Regions from separate parts of the Streptomyces sp. NPDC021225 genome, predicted to be linked through region 2. Evidence: riboswitches for the same ligand, from Rfam matches in the RefSeq annotation. Region 2 holds a riboswitch; the other holds the start of a gene.
The links. A riboswitch is a leader RNA that binds a small molecule or an ion and turns the genes downstream of it on or off. The one in region 2 is predicted to bind glycine.

Region 1: it holds a riboswitch for glycine, as region 2 does, so the genes downstream of both, gcvT (glycine cleavage system aminomethyltransferase GcvT) here and gcvP (aminomethyl-transferring glycine dehydrogenase) in region 2, are expected to answer to the same signal.

The regions. Positions count from the first base shown of each region.
Region 1 is NZ_JBIRPV010000002.1:1,169,935-1,176,938, reverse strand. It holds gene ACH4S9_RS13330 (hypothetical protein) at 118-1,317, shown strand; gene ACH4S9_RS13325 (AAA family ATPase) at 1,349-2,128, opposite strand; glycine riboswitch at 2,322-2,432, shown strand; gene gcvT (glycine cleavage system aminomethyltransferase GcvT) at 2,617-3,768, shown strand; gene gcvH (glycine cleavage system protein GcvH) at 3,861-4,241, shown strand; gene glyA (serine hydroxymethyltransferase) at 4,266-5,531, shown strand; gene ACH4S9_RS13305 (L-serine ammonia-lyase) at 5,631-7,004, shown strand, end outside.
Region 2 is NZ_JBIRPV010000004.1:7,040-14,043, forward strand. It holds gene ACH4S9_RS18635 (MerR family transcriptional regulator) at 1-541, shown strand, start outside; gene ACH4S9_RS18640 (bifunctional nuclease family protein) at 594-1,067, shown strand; gene ACH4S9_RS18645 (MerR family transcriptional regulator) at 1,303-1,929, shown strand; gene ACH4S9_RS18650 (DNA polymerase IV) at 1,996-3,462, shown strand; gene ACH4S9_RS18655 (PRC-barrel domain-containing protein) at 3,438-3,767, opposite strand; glycine riboswitch at 3,890-3,987, shown strand; gene gcvP (aminomethyl-transferring glycine dehydrogenase) at 4,177-7,004, shown strand, end outside.

The sequences.
Region 1 (7,004 bases), on a different contig from region 2:
AGCTTTTGACAGTCTTTTGACCATTTCTGAACGTAATCGTCAAGTTGCGCTCGGTTTGCGCCCCTCGCACCGTGGTGCCGAGTACGCCCATACGTCACCACAGCGAAGGAAGGTCTCATGATCCGCGCGTCTCGCAAGGCCGAAGTCCTCGTCACCTCTGTCATGGCCGGCTCCCTGCTGTTCGGCACCGCCGGTCTGTCCGCCGCCACGGTCGGCGGAAACGGGGGCACGGCCGGCGCCAAGGCCCCCGCCCCCACGGCGCTCGCCAAGGAGCCGCTGACCGCGGCCCAGACCCAGGCGATGCGCGATCTGCGCGTCCTCCTCGATCGGGTCGCCGACCTGGCCATGGCGGTGGAGGAGGCCCCCGGCGGGATGCTCTCCGAGGCCGAGCTGGTCAAGCACGCGACGGCGATCGACAGCGCGGTGAAGACCGCCCGCAAGTCCGCCGAGGCGGCCCAGGGCCCGAACGCCACCACGCAGGGCCGGGAGCGCCGCGACGACACGCCGCCCGGGCAGGAGCAGGGACAGGACCAGGGCCAGGGGCAGCAGCAGGGCCAGGGGCAGAACGCGGGCCAGGGCCAGGGCCAGGTCACCGTGCCGCCGCAGGCCGCCGACCAGGGCAACCAGAACAACCAGGGCATGAAGCCGCCCCAGGCCGCCGGGCAGGGAGAGACCGCGACCCCGCCGTACGCCCAGACCATGCCGACGGACGTCTCGACGGACCCGCTGGACGAGCTCCAGCGGGCGATCGACGACCTGCTGGACGCCGTCGCCGCGGGCGACGCGGACGCGGCCGCCGCGGCGCTCCCCCGTATCGGCGACGCCATCCTGGAGCTGCTCAACGCCCTCATCGGCCCGCTCCCCGGGATGGACCTCCCGATGACGCCCCCGATGCTGCCGCTCCCGGACGAGGCGTCGACCGTCGCCGTGGAGGCGTCCGCCCTCGCCGCCCGGACGCCCGCCCCGAAGCCGAACCCGGAGAAGCCCGGTACCGAGAAGCCCGGCGCCGCGGAGAAGCCCGGTACCGAGAAGCCGGGAGCCGCCGAGAAGCCGGGCACCGAGAAGCCGGGCGCCCAGGACCAGCAGGGTGCCCAGAAGCCCGGTGCCCAGAAGCCGAGCGCGAAGCCCAGCGCCCCGAACCAGAACGCCAACCAGCCCGGCGCCATGAGGCCCGGTCAGAAGCCCGCGGCGAAGCCCGCCGCGCCGAAGCCCTTCACCACCGCCGCCACCCCGCTGTCCGCCGCCGAGGCGACCGACGACGCCGTCGCCCCCATGCCGCTGCCGCGCCCGGTGGACGCAGCCTCCGACCAGGGTTGATGAAGGCCGTCTCCCCCTGCCCCGCCGCGCGTCACTCGAAGCCGATCCGGCGCAGTGCGCTCGCGGCCGTGCGGTCCAGCACCGCCACCGACGCGCAGCCTTCGGGCGGCCGCCCGCCCTCGGCGGCGACGACCAGCCGGCCCACCGCGCGGCGGTGCCGTCCGAAGGCGTAGCGAGAGACCGCACGGCCGCGCGCGGCCTGCCCCTCCAGGGCCACCGCGGCATCCACGTCCAGCAGCACCATGTGCAGCCGGCGGCCGGTGCGCCGGGCGTCGCGGGCCAGCCAGCGGCGCACCCAGGAGAGGGTGCCGCAGTCGTGCACCACGACGCTGGCGCCCGAGCGCAGCGCCCGGCGCAGCCCGGCGTAGTGGGCGCAGCGCACCAGCGGGCGGTAGAGGGCGTACGGCAGCCAGCGGGGCAGCCGCCGCTCCCAGCGCTCGCGGGCGTCCTGTGAGTCCACCCGCAGCACCGGGCCGCCGGACTGGTCGAGGCCGGGCACGGCCTGGCCGATCATGGTGCTCTTGCCGCTGCCGGGCAGGCCGGAGGCGACCACCATGTCCCCGGTGCGGTAGCGCAGCTCGCGCGCGCCGAGTCCGGGTCTGGACCCGCGGCCGGGTCCGGGCCCGGGCCCGGCCGCGCCGCCGCCGTCGCCGTCACCGCCGCCGCCGTCGCCGTCGCTGCCGCCGCCGCGCAGGTCGTGCACCGCCGCCCGGCGCCCCGGTCTGATCACGCCCCCGGTTGGCGCCGCGCCCTGCGTCACCGGCAGGGGCCCACATGTCGTCCCGTACGTACCCTGCCCCTGCACCGTGATCGTCCTCCTAGGTCGGTCACTGCGGCTCGTCACCGAAGAGTGTCAAGAAAAGGTAATGTCCTTCAAGGTGGTCTTCCTGTGGGCCGGACTTTCATGCCTTGTGAATCGGGGTGAGCGGCGGCGCGGGGCGAGCGGGTCTTCCCTTCTCGGGCGTACGTGCGATGATGTTGCGCGCAACTCCATACCGGCCGCTTGAATCCGCGCGGGAGAGTCCTCGGCCACCGGCAGCAGTGCCGGCCGTCCGGGGCGCCGAAGGAGCAAGTCCTCCCTTGAATCTCTCAGGCCCCGATACCGCGCGGGCGAGGCAGATCTGAAAAGCGAGCCGCTGGCGTGGCTCCACCCACGGTGCAAGCCGGACCGCTCTCCGCGACGACGTCTCCGACGCCGGCCGGGAGAAGGGGTCACGGCGAACCTCTCAGGTTCCGATGACAGATGGGGAGGACTCGTCCTCGTCGTCCTCGTCGCCGTCCCGCCCTGGAGCCAGCCCCATGACCGACGCCCCGTCCCCCTCGTCTCCCCCGTCCGCCTCGTCCGGCCCCCGCCGTACCGCGCTGGACGCGACGCACCGCGCGCTCGGCGCCACCATGACCGACTTCGCCGGCTGGGAGATGCCGCTGCGCTACGGAAGCGAGCGCGACGAGCACACCGCGGTGCGCACCCGCGCCGGACTCTTCGACCTCTCCCATATGGGCGAGATCACACTCACCGGGCCACAGGCCGCCGCCGCCCTGGACCGGGCGCTGGTGGGCCATCTGTCGGCGCTCGCCATCGGCCGGGCCCGCTACACCATGATCTGCGACGCCGAGGGCGGCATCCTGGACGACCTGATCGTCTACCGCCTCGGTGACCAGGAGTTCCTGGTGGTCGCCAACGCCTCGAACGCCCAGGTGGTGCTGGACGCGCTGACCGAGCGCGCCGCGGGCCTGGACGCGGCCGTGCGGGACGACCGTGACGCCTATGCGCTGATCGCCGTCCAGGGGCCGGCCTCGGCCACGATCCTGAGCGGCCTGACCGACGCCGACCTGGACGGCCTCAAGTACTACGCGGGCCTGCCGGGCACGGTCGCGGGCGTCCCGGCGCTGATCGCCCGCACCGGCTACACCGGCGAGGACGGCTTCGAGCTGTTCGTCTCGCCGAAGGACGCCGAGCGGCTGTGGCAGGCGCTGACCGAGGCGGGCGCCCCGGCCGGGCTGATCCCGTGCGGTCTTTCCTGCCGGGACACGCTGCGCCTGGAGGCCGGGATGCCGCTGTACGGGCATGAGCTGACCCGCGGGACCACGCCGTTCGACGCGGGGCTCGGCCGGGTGGTGAAGTTCGGCAAGCCCGGTGACTTCACCGGGCGCGCGGCCCTGGAGACGGCGGCGCGGCAGGCCGAGACCGCCCCGCCGCGGGCGCTGGTCGGCCTGGTCGCGGCGGGCCGCCGGGTCCCGCGCGCGGGGTACGCGGTCGTCGGCGCGGACGGCACGGTGATCGGCGAGGTCACCTCGGGCGCGCCCTCGCCCACCCTCGGGAAGCCGATCGCGATGGCGTATGTGGACGCCGGGCACGCCGCGCCGGGCACGGCGGGGGTGTCGGTGGACATCCGGGGCACCCATGAGCCGTACGAGGTCGTGGCCCTCCCCTTCTACAAGCGGCGCTGAGCGCCCGTCGCGGCCGCCGCCGCTCCTACCGCCTGTCCCACCAGGCAAGACCCGTTTCCCAAGCACTCCCCCGTATCCAGGAGAATCGGACTATGAACAACCCCCAGCAGCTGCGTTACAGCAAGGAGCACGAGTGGCTGTCGGCCGCCGACGCGGACGGTGTGTCGACGGTCGGCATCACCGAGTTCGCGGCCAACTCGCTCGGCGACGTCGTCTTCGTCCAGCTCCCTGAGGTCGGCACGACGGTCACCGCGGGCGAGACCTGCGGCGAGCTGGAGTCCACGAAATCCGTCAGCGATCTCTACGCGCCGGTCTCCGGCGAGGTCACCGAGGTCAACGAGGACGTGGTGAACGACCCGGCGCTGGTGAATTCCGCCCCCTTCGAGGGCGGCTGGCTGTTCAAGGTGAAGGTGACGGACGAGCCGGACGAGCTGCTCTCCGCCGACGCTTACTCCTCCTTCACCGAAAACTGACCCCCTCCTTCGATCGGGACCCTGATGTCGCTTCTCAACAGCTCCCTGCACGAGCTCGACCCGGACGTAGCCGCCGCGGTCGACGCCGAACTCCACCGCCAGCAGTCCACCCTGGAGATGATCGCCTCGGAGAACTTCGCTCCGGTCGCGGTCATGGAGGCCCAGGGCTCGGTCCTGACCAACAAGTACGCCGAGGGCTACCCGGGCCGCCGCTACTACGGCGGCTGTGAGCACGTCGACGTGGTCGAGCAGATCGCCATCGACCGCGTCAAGGCGCTGTTCGGCGCCGAGCACGCCAACGTGCAGCCGCACTCCGGCGCGCAGGCCAACGCGGCCGCGATGTTCGCACTGCTCTCCCCCGGTGACACCATCCTGGGCCTGAACCTGGCGCACGGTGGTCACCTCACCCACGGGATGAAGATCAACTTCTCCGGCAAGCTCTACAACGTGGTGCCCTACCACGTGGACGCCGAGACCGGCCTGGTCGACATGGACGAGGTCGAGCGGCTGGCCAAGGAGCACCGCCCCAAGCTGGTGATCGCGGGCTGGTCCGCGTACCCGCGCCAGCTGGACTTCGCCGCCTTCCGCCGGATCGCGGACGAGGTCGGCGCGTACCTGATGGTGGACATGGCCCACTTCGCGGGCCTGGTGGCGGCCGGACTGCACCCCTCCCCGGTGCCGCACGCCCATGTGGTGACCACCACCACCCACAAGACCCTCGGCGGCCCGCGCGGCGGGGTGATCCTGTCCACCGCCGAGCTGGCCAAGAAGATCAACTCCGCGGTCTTCCCCGGTCAGCAGGGCGGCCCGCTCGAGCATGTGGTCGCGGCGAAGGCCGTGGCCTTCAAGATCGCGGCGGGCGAGGAGTTCAAGGAGCGCCAGCAGCGCACCCTCGAAGGCGCGCGGCTCCTGGCCGAGCGGCTCACCCAGCCCGACGTGGCCAAGGCCGGGGTCTCCGTGCTGTCCGGCGGCACCGAGGTCCACCTCGTCCTGGTCGACCTGCGCGACTCGGAGCTGGACGGCCGGCAGGCCGAGGACCGGCTGCACGAGATCGGCATCACGGTCAACCGGAACGCCATCCCGAACGACCCGCGCCCCCCGATGGTCACCTCCGGCCTGCGCATCGGCACCCCGGCGCTGGCCACCCGCGGCTTCACCGCCGACGACTTCCGCGAGGTCGCCGACATCATCGCCGCGGCGCTCCAGCCGTCCTACGACGCGGAGGGGCTGAAGGCGCGCGTCACCGCGCTCGCCGACAAGCACCCTCTGTACCCGGACCTGAAGAAGTAATCGGGCCCGCAAGGTGTGTGGGGGCGCACCACCCCCGCGCCCCCACACACCCCGCACCACCACGCACGCACCCGCCGTGCAGACGCAAGGAGTTCACCGGTGGCCATCTCCGTCTTCGACCTCTTCTCGATCGGCATCGGCCCGTCCAGTTCCCACACGGTCGGCCCCATGCGCGCCGCGAGGATGTTCGTCCGCCGGCTGAAGAACGACGGCCTGCTGGCCCACACCGTCGCCGTACGCGCCGAACTCTTCGGCTCCCTCGGCGCCACCGGCCACGGCCACGGCACGCCCAAGGCCGTCCTCCTCGGCCTGGAGGGCCACTCCCCGCGCACCGTGGACGTCGAGACCGCCGACGACGAGGTGGACCGCATCCGCACCACCAAGCGGCTGCGGCTGCTCGACGCGGAGATCGGCACCGAGCACGAGATCGACTTCGACGAGTCCGCCGAGCTGGTGCTGCACCGCCGCCGCTCGCTGCCGTACCACGCCAACGGCATGACCCTGTTCGCGTACGACGCCGACGGCCGACCCCTCCTGGAGAAGACCTACTACTCCGTCGGCGGCGGCTTCGTCGTGGACGAGGACGCGGTCGGCGCGGACCGCATCAAGCTCGACGACACCGCGCTGAAGTACCCCTTCCGCACCGGCGACGAGCTGCTGCGCCTGTCCCGCGAGACCGGCCTGTCCATCTCCGCCCTGATGCTGGAGAACGAGAAGGCCTGGCGCACCGAGGCGGAGATCCGCGCGGGCCTGCTGGAGATCTGGCGCGTCATGCGAAGCTGCGTCGAGCGGGGCCTGTCCCGCGAGGGCATCCTCCCCGGCGGCCTCAAGGTCCGCCGCCGCGCCGCCACCGCCGCCCGCGCGCTGCGCGCCGAGGGCGACCCGGCGACCCACGCCATGGAGTGGGTGACCCTCTACGCCATGGCCGTCAACGAGGAGAACGCCGCGGGCGGCCGCGTGGTCACCGCCCCCACCAACGGCGCGGCCGGCATCATCCCCGCCGTCCTCCACTACTACGCCAACTTCGTCCCCGGCTCGAACCCTGACTCCCACGACGACGGCATCGTCCGCTTCCTCCTCGCCGCGGGCGCCATCGGCATGCTCTTCAAGGAGAACGCCTCCATCTCCGGCGCCGAGGTCGGCTGCCAGGGCGAGGTCGGCTCCGCCTGCTCCATGGCCGCCGGCGGCCTGGCCGAGGTCCTCGGCGGCACCCCCGAGCAGGTCGAGAACGCCGCCGAGATCGGCATGGAACACAACCTCGGCCTCACCTGCGACCCCGTGGGCGGCCTCGTCCAGATCCCCTGCATCGAGCGCAACGGCATGGCCTCGGTGAAGGCCGTCACGGCGGCCCGCATGGCGCTGCGCGGCGACGGACGGCACCACGTCTCCCTCGACAAGGTCATCAAGACCATGAAGGAGACGGGCGCCGATATGAAGGTCAAGTACAAGGAGACGGCGCGGGGCGGGCTCGCG
Region 2 (7,004 bases):
CGGCCATGTCCTGCGGATGCAGCGTGACCACTATTTGCCACTGAAGGTCATTCGGGAGCATCTCGACGCCCTGGAGCGCGGCGAGCGGCCACAGCTGCCCGTCGCGGCCTCCGGCTCCCGGCTGCCCGCCTCGGTCGAGGAGGGCCCGGAGAGGGGCGTGGAGCGCCCCACGGCCGCCCGCGTGGGCCGGGCCGAGCTGCTGGCCGCGGCCGGGATCGACGAGGGGAGACTGGCCGAGTGGGAGTCGTTCGGGCTGATCGGGCCGGGAGCGGACGGCGGATACGACATCGAGGCGGTGACGGTCGCCAGGCTCGTCGCGGACCTGGGTCGTTTCGGTCTGGAACCACGTCATTTGCGGATCATGAAAGCCGCCGCGGAGCGCGAGGCGGGGCTGGTCGAGCAGGTGGTGGCGCCCCTGCGACAACACCGAAATCCGCAGACCAGAGCGCATGCGGAGGCCAGCGCCCGGGAGCTGGCCGAGCTGTCCGTGCGGCTTCACGCGGCCTTTGTCCAGTCCGCTCTGCGGGCCGGTTCGCGGTGACCGGCGCGGTCCCGACTATCCAAACCGGCCGGGCACGTCCTAGGGTTGCTGTGTGAACGAGCTCGACGTCGTGGGTGTCCGGGTGGAGATGCCCTCCAACCAACCGATCGTGCTCCTGCGCGAGGTAGGAGGCGACCGCTACCTCCCCATTTGGATCGGACCGGGGGAGGCGACGGCGATTGCCTTCGCCCAGCAGGGCATGGCTCCGGCGCGCCCGCTGACCCACGACCTCTTCAAGGACGTGCTCGACGCGGTCGGCCAGCAGCTCACGGAGGTCCGGATCACGGATCTGCGCGAGGGAGTCTTCTACGCGGAGCTGGTGTTCGCCAGCGGCGTGGAGGTCAGCGCCCGGCCGTCCGACGCCATAGCGCTGGCGCTGCGCACCGGCACGCCGATCTACGGCAGTGACGGGGTGCTGGACGACGCGGGGATCGCCATCCCGGACGAGCAGGAGGACGAGGTGGAGAAGTTCCGCGAGTTCCTCGACCAGATCTCGCCCGAGGACTTCGGCACCAGCAGTCAGTGAGCCGTCGGAGGCGCTGAGGCCGAGTGCGGCCGCCGAGCCGGCAGTGGCCGGTAAGCGGCGGGCATTGAGCTGTCCGCCGATCTTCGCCAGCGCATTCGAGTAGCCTTTCCCGCAAGAGGGGCACGGGAAACCACCCGTAGGGTGATTATCACTCGGCGTGCCGAGTGTGGCGATCGTTGACGCACCCCGGGTGACTGCCTACCGTCGAGATGGCAGGTCGAGGACGGAGGTCGGCGTGAGAAGCAGCGGCGACGGCACGGCGGCAGGCGGTCCGTATGCGCTCCAGGGGAGCGCACCGGCCGAACCGGCACTGAAGGCTCGGGTGGCGGCACAGGCCGCACCGCCGCGCGAAGGCGCCGTGGCGAAGCCCGAGAAGGTGGGGTATCGCGGTCCGACCGCGTGCGCTGCCGCGGGCATCACCTACCGCCAGCTGGACTACTGGGCGCGCACCGGGCTCGTGGAGCCCAGCGTGCGGCCCGCCTACGGCTCGGGCAGCCAGCGGCTCTACAGCTTCCGGGACGTCGTCGTCCTCAAGATCGTCAAGCGGTTGCTGGACACCGGCGTGTCCCTCCAGAACATCAGGGCCGCCGTTCAGCACCTGCGCTCGCGCGGCCTGGACGACCTCGCCCAGATGACGCTGATGAGCGACGGCGCGACGGTATATGAGTGCACCTCGCCCGACGAGGTGGTCGACCTCCTCCAGGGCGGCCAGGGCGTCTTCGGGATCGCCGTGGGCGTGGTGTGGCGGGACGTGGAGAGCGCGCTCGCCCAGCTGCACGGCGAGCGGGTGGACACCGGCGAGACGCTGGTGGGCCACAACCCCACCGACGAACTGGCGCGGCGCCGCAACCGCGCGGGCTGAGACCGTCCGGCCCGGGCCGCGCGCCCGGGCCGCGAGTGTCAGTGGCATGCGGCAGCATCGGTAGGTGTGAGGGGTGCGCCGACCATTCTGCATCTGGACATGGATGCCTTTTACGCCGCGGCGGAGCAGGCGGCCAAGCCCAGCCTGCGCGGCAAGCCGGTGATCGTCGGCGGCCTCGGGCCGCGCGGCGTGGTGGCCACGGCCTCCTATGAGGCGCGGGTGTTCGGGGTCCACTCGGCCATGGCGATGGCCCAGGCCCGCCGCCTCTGTCCGAACGCGGCGTATCTCACCCCCCGCTTCTCCCTGTACCGCCAGGTGAGTGACACCGTCATGGGCCTGCTGGGCGCGCTGTCCCCGCTGGTCGAGCCGCTGAGCCTGGACGAGGCGTTCGTGGATCTGGAGGCGGGCGGTGTTCCGGCCACCTCCGCGGCGGCGCGGGCCGTGGGGGAGCGGCTGCGGGCGGACATAGCGGCGGCGACCGGGCTGACCGGCTCGGTGGGCCTGGCCGGGTCCAAGATGCTCGCCAAGATCGCCTCCGAGCAGGCCAAGCCCGATGGACTGACGCTCATCCAGCCGGGGACCGAGCGGGAGCTGCTGGGGCCGATGCCGGTGCGGACCCTCCCCGGGGTGGGTCCGGCCACCGGGGAGGCGCTGCGCCGGGCCGGGATCCACACGGTCGCCGAGACCCGGGAGGCGGGGGAGGAGGAGCTGGTGCGGCTGCTGGGCAAGGCCCATGGCGCGTCGCTGTACGGCATGGCCTGGGGGCGGGACGACCGGCCGGTGGTCGCCGAGCGGGACGCCAAGTCCGTATCGGTGGAGGACACCTTCGACGTCGACCTCACCGACCGCACGCGGGTGCAGGTGGAGGTGGCGCGGCTCGCCGACCGGTGTGTGCGGCGGCTGCGCGGGGCCGGCCGCTCGGGGCGCACGGTCGTGCTCAAGGTGCGGCGTTACGACTTCTCCACGCTGACCCGGTCCGAGACGCTGCGCGGGCCGACGGATGACCCCACGGTGGTGCGGGAGGCTGCGGCGCGGCTGCTGGAGGGCGTGGACACCACGGCGGGGGTGCGGCTGCTGGGAGTGGGCGTGAGCGGTCTGGCGGACTACACCCAGGAGGATCTGTTCGCCCAGGCCGCGCAGGCCGCCCACGAGGCACAGGAGGACGCGGAGGGGGCGCGGGAGGCCGGAGGGACACCCGAGCCCGCCCCGGCGGTCCTGGAGGGGAGCGACGAGCCCGACGACACCGCCAGGCCGCGCCGCTGGCTGCCCGGCCTCGATGTGCGACACGCCGAGTACGGGGCGGGGTGGGTGCAGGGCAGCGGGGTCGGCCGGGTGACCGTGCGGTTCGAGGAGCCCTGGTCGCGGCCGGGCCGGGTGCGGACGTTCGCGGTCGACGACCCGGCGTTGGAGCCGGGCGAGCCGCTGCCGCTGATCCGGCCCGCCGTGAGCGACGCCCCCGAGGCCGACCCGGCCGAAAGCCAGGTCCAGGGCCAGGGCCCGGGCCGGGGTCAGCCGCTCACGTCGAGACCGTAGTGGTGGTAGAGCTGCAACTCCTGCTCGGGCGACAGATGGCGGCCGACTCCGAAGTCCGGCGCGTCCTTGATCAGCGCCCGCTCGTACGGCACCCGCAGCGTGTCGTCGACGATCTCGCTCGGTTCGAGTGGCACGAACACGTCCCGGCTGAACAGCCCGGTGCGTACCGCGGCCCACTCCGGCTCGCCGGTCGCGTCGTCGAGGTAGACCTCGTCCACGGTGCCGATCTTCGCGCCGTCGCGGTCCAAGGCCTTCCGGCCGATGAGGGTCCGCGGATCGATGTCGGTCTGCACACTCTCTCCCATAGGTGACTGTTTCATCGTCAATGCCGTGATATCTAAGAAAAGCCACAATTCCGTGCCCGTCCACTCGAGCGCTCGCCCAAAACCCCTGGCGGCAGGCTCGCTGGTAGGCTGACGGTGGCTGCAGACCCCGTGCGGGAGAGCTCTTCGACGATGTCGTCGGAGGCGCCGAAGGAGCAAATCCTCCCCGGAAACTCTCAGGCACACGTACCGTGCGGGTGAGGTCACTCTGGAAAGCAGGGTGGGCCACGGGCGAGTACAGCACCGGAACCCCTCCTCACCGACGGTGAAAGCCGGATCGCCGCCCGCGAACCGGTGAAGCTCTCAGGTTGAGATGACAGAGGGGGAGGCCGTTCGGGCACCCCGCGCCGTGGTGCCCCTCGTCGGTCGTACAGACCAGGAGGCCTCGCAGATGACTGCCAACCGCACCTCGCTGACCGAGCTGGAACGCGGTACTCCGTTTGAGCAGCGCCATATCGGACCCGACGCCGAGGCCCAGGCCAAGATGCTCGCGCAGGTCGGCTTCGGCTCGCTCGACGAGCTCACCCAGGCCGCCGTGCCGGACGTCATCAAGAGCGCCGAGGGGCTGGGGCTGCCCCCGGCCCGCACCGAGGCCGAGGTGCTGGCCGAGCTGCGCGGTCTGGCCGAGCGCAACCAGCTGCTCGCCCCGATGATCGGCCTCGGCTACTACGGCACGTTCACCCCGCCGGTGATCCTGCGCAATGTGCTGGAGAGCCCCGCCTGGTACACCGCGTACACGCCCTACCAGCCGGAGATCTCCCAGGGCCGGCTGGAGGCGCTGCTCAACTTCCAGACCGTCGTCGCGGACCTCACCGGGCTGCCCACGGCCGGCGCCTCGCTGCTGGACGAGGCCACCGCCGCCGCCGAGGCCATGGCGCTGTCGCGGCGGGTGGGCAAGGTCAAGCAGGGCGTGTTCCTGATCGACGCCGACACTCTGCCGCAGACCGTCGCGGTCATCCGGACCCGCGCCGAGCCCACCGGCGTCGAGGTGGTCGTCGCCGACCTCTCGGCGGGCATACCGGCCGAGGTGGCCGAGCGCGGGGTGTTCGGCGTGCTGCTCCAGTACCCGGGCGCCTCCGGCGCCGTGCGCGACCCGCGCCCGGTCATCGAGCGGGCCCATGAGCTCGGCGCCGTGGTCACCGTCGCCGCCGATCTGCTCGCCCTCACCCTCCTCACCTCGCCCGGCGAGCTGGGCGCCGACATCGCGGTCGGCAACAGCCAGCGGTTCGGGGTGCCGATGGGCTTCGGCGGCCCGCACGCCGGGTTCATGGCCGTCCGCGAGGTCTACGCCCGCAGCCTGCCCGGCCGCCTGGTCGGCGTCTCCGTCGACGCCGACGGCGACAAGGCGTACCGCCTGGCCCTTCAGACCCGCGAGCAGCACATCCGCCGCGAGAAGGCCACCAGCAACATCTGCACCGCCCAGGTCCTGCTCGCCGTGATGGCCGGCATGTACGCCGTCTACCACGGCCCGGAAGGGCTTTCGACCATCGCCCGGCGCACCCACCGCTACGCGGCCGTGCTCGCCGAGGGGCTGCGGGCCGGGGGCGTCGAGACCGTGCACGGCGCGTTCTTCGACACCCTGACCGCGTATGTCCCGGGCCGGGCCGCCGAGGTCGTCACCGCGGCCCGCGAGGCCGGGGTCAACCTGCGCCTGACCGACGCCGACCATGTGGGCATCGCCTGCGACGAGACCACCGGGCGCGCCCAGCTCGCCGCCGTCTGGTCGGCCTTCGGCGTGGACGGCGGCCTGCCCGCCATCGACGAGCTCGACGCCGCCGCGGCCGACGCGCTCCCCGCCGAACTGCTGCGCACCGACACGTATCTGACCCACCCGGTCTTCCACAAGTACCGCTCCGAGACCGCGATGCTGCGCTATCTGCGGCGCCTGGCCGACCGCGACTACGCGCTGGACCGGGGCATGATCCCGCTCGGCTCCTGCACCATGAAGCTCAACGCCACCACGGAGATGGAGCCGGTCACCTGGCCGGAGTTCGGCGCGCTGCATCCGTTCGCGCCGGTCGAGCAGGCCCAGGGCTATCTGACGCTGATCCGCGAGCTGGAGGAGCGGCTGGCCGAGGTCACCGGCTACGACCAGGTCTCCCTCCAGCCGAACGCCGGGTCGCAGGGCGAGCTGGCCGGGCTGCTGGCCGTGCGCGCCTACCACCGCGCCAACGGCGAGGAGCGGCGCACCGTCTGCCTCATCCCGTCCTCCGCGCACGGCACCAACGCCGCCAGCGCGGTGATGGCGGGCATGAAGGTCGTCGTGGTCAGGACCGGCGAGGACGGCGAGGTGGACGCCGACGACCTGCGCGCCAAGATCGAGCAGTACGGCGACGAACTGGCCGTCCTGATGGTCACCTACCCCTCCACCCACGGCGTGTTCGAGGAGCACATCAGCGAGATCTGCGCGGCCGTGCACGACGCGGGCGGCCAGGTCTATGTGGACGGCGCGAACCTCAACGCGCTGGTGGGGCTGGCCCGGCCGGGCAGGTTCGGCGGTGATGTCTCCCATCTGAACCTGCACAAGACCTTCTGCATCCCGCACGGCGGCGGCGGTCCCGGCGTGGGCCCTGTCGCGGTGCGCGAACACCTCGCGCCGTACCTCCCCAACCACCCGCTCCAGCCGGCGGCGGGCCCGGCGACCGGCGTGGGGCCGGTCGCGGCCGCGCCCTGGGGCTCGGCGGGCATCCTGCCCATCTCCTGGGCGTACGTCCGGCTGATGGGCGCCGAGGGGCTGCGCCGGGCCACCCAGGTGGCGGTGCTCGGCGCCAACTACGTCGCCAAGCGCCTGGAGCCGCACTACCCGGTGCTCTACACCGGCCCCGGGGGTCTCGTCGCCCACGAGTGCATCATCGATCTGCGGCCGCTGACCAAGGCGACCGGCGTGAGCGTCGACGATGTGGCCAAGCGGCTGGTCGACTACGGGTTCCACGCGCCCACGATGTCGTTCCCGGTGGCCGGCACGCTGATGATCGAGCCGACGGAGAGCGAGGACCTGGCGGAGCTGGACCGGTTCTGCGAGGCGATGATCGCCATCCGGGCGGAGATCGAGAAGGTGGGCTCGGGGGAGTGGCCCAAGGACGACAACCCGCTGCGGAACGCCCCGCACACGGCGGCCGCGCTGAGCGGGGAGTGGGAGCACCCCTACACCCGCGCGGAGGCGGCGTTCCCGGCCGGGGTGTCGGCGGCGGACAAGTACTGGCCGCCGGTGCGGCGCAT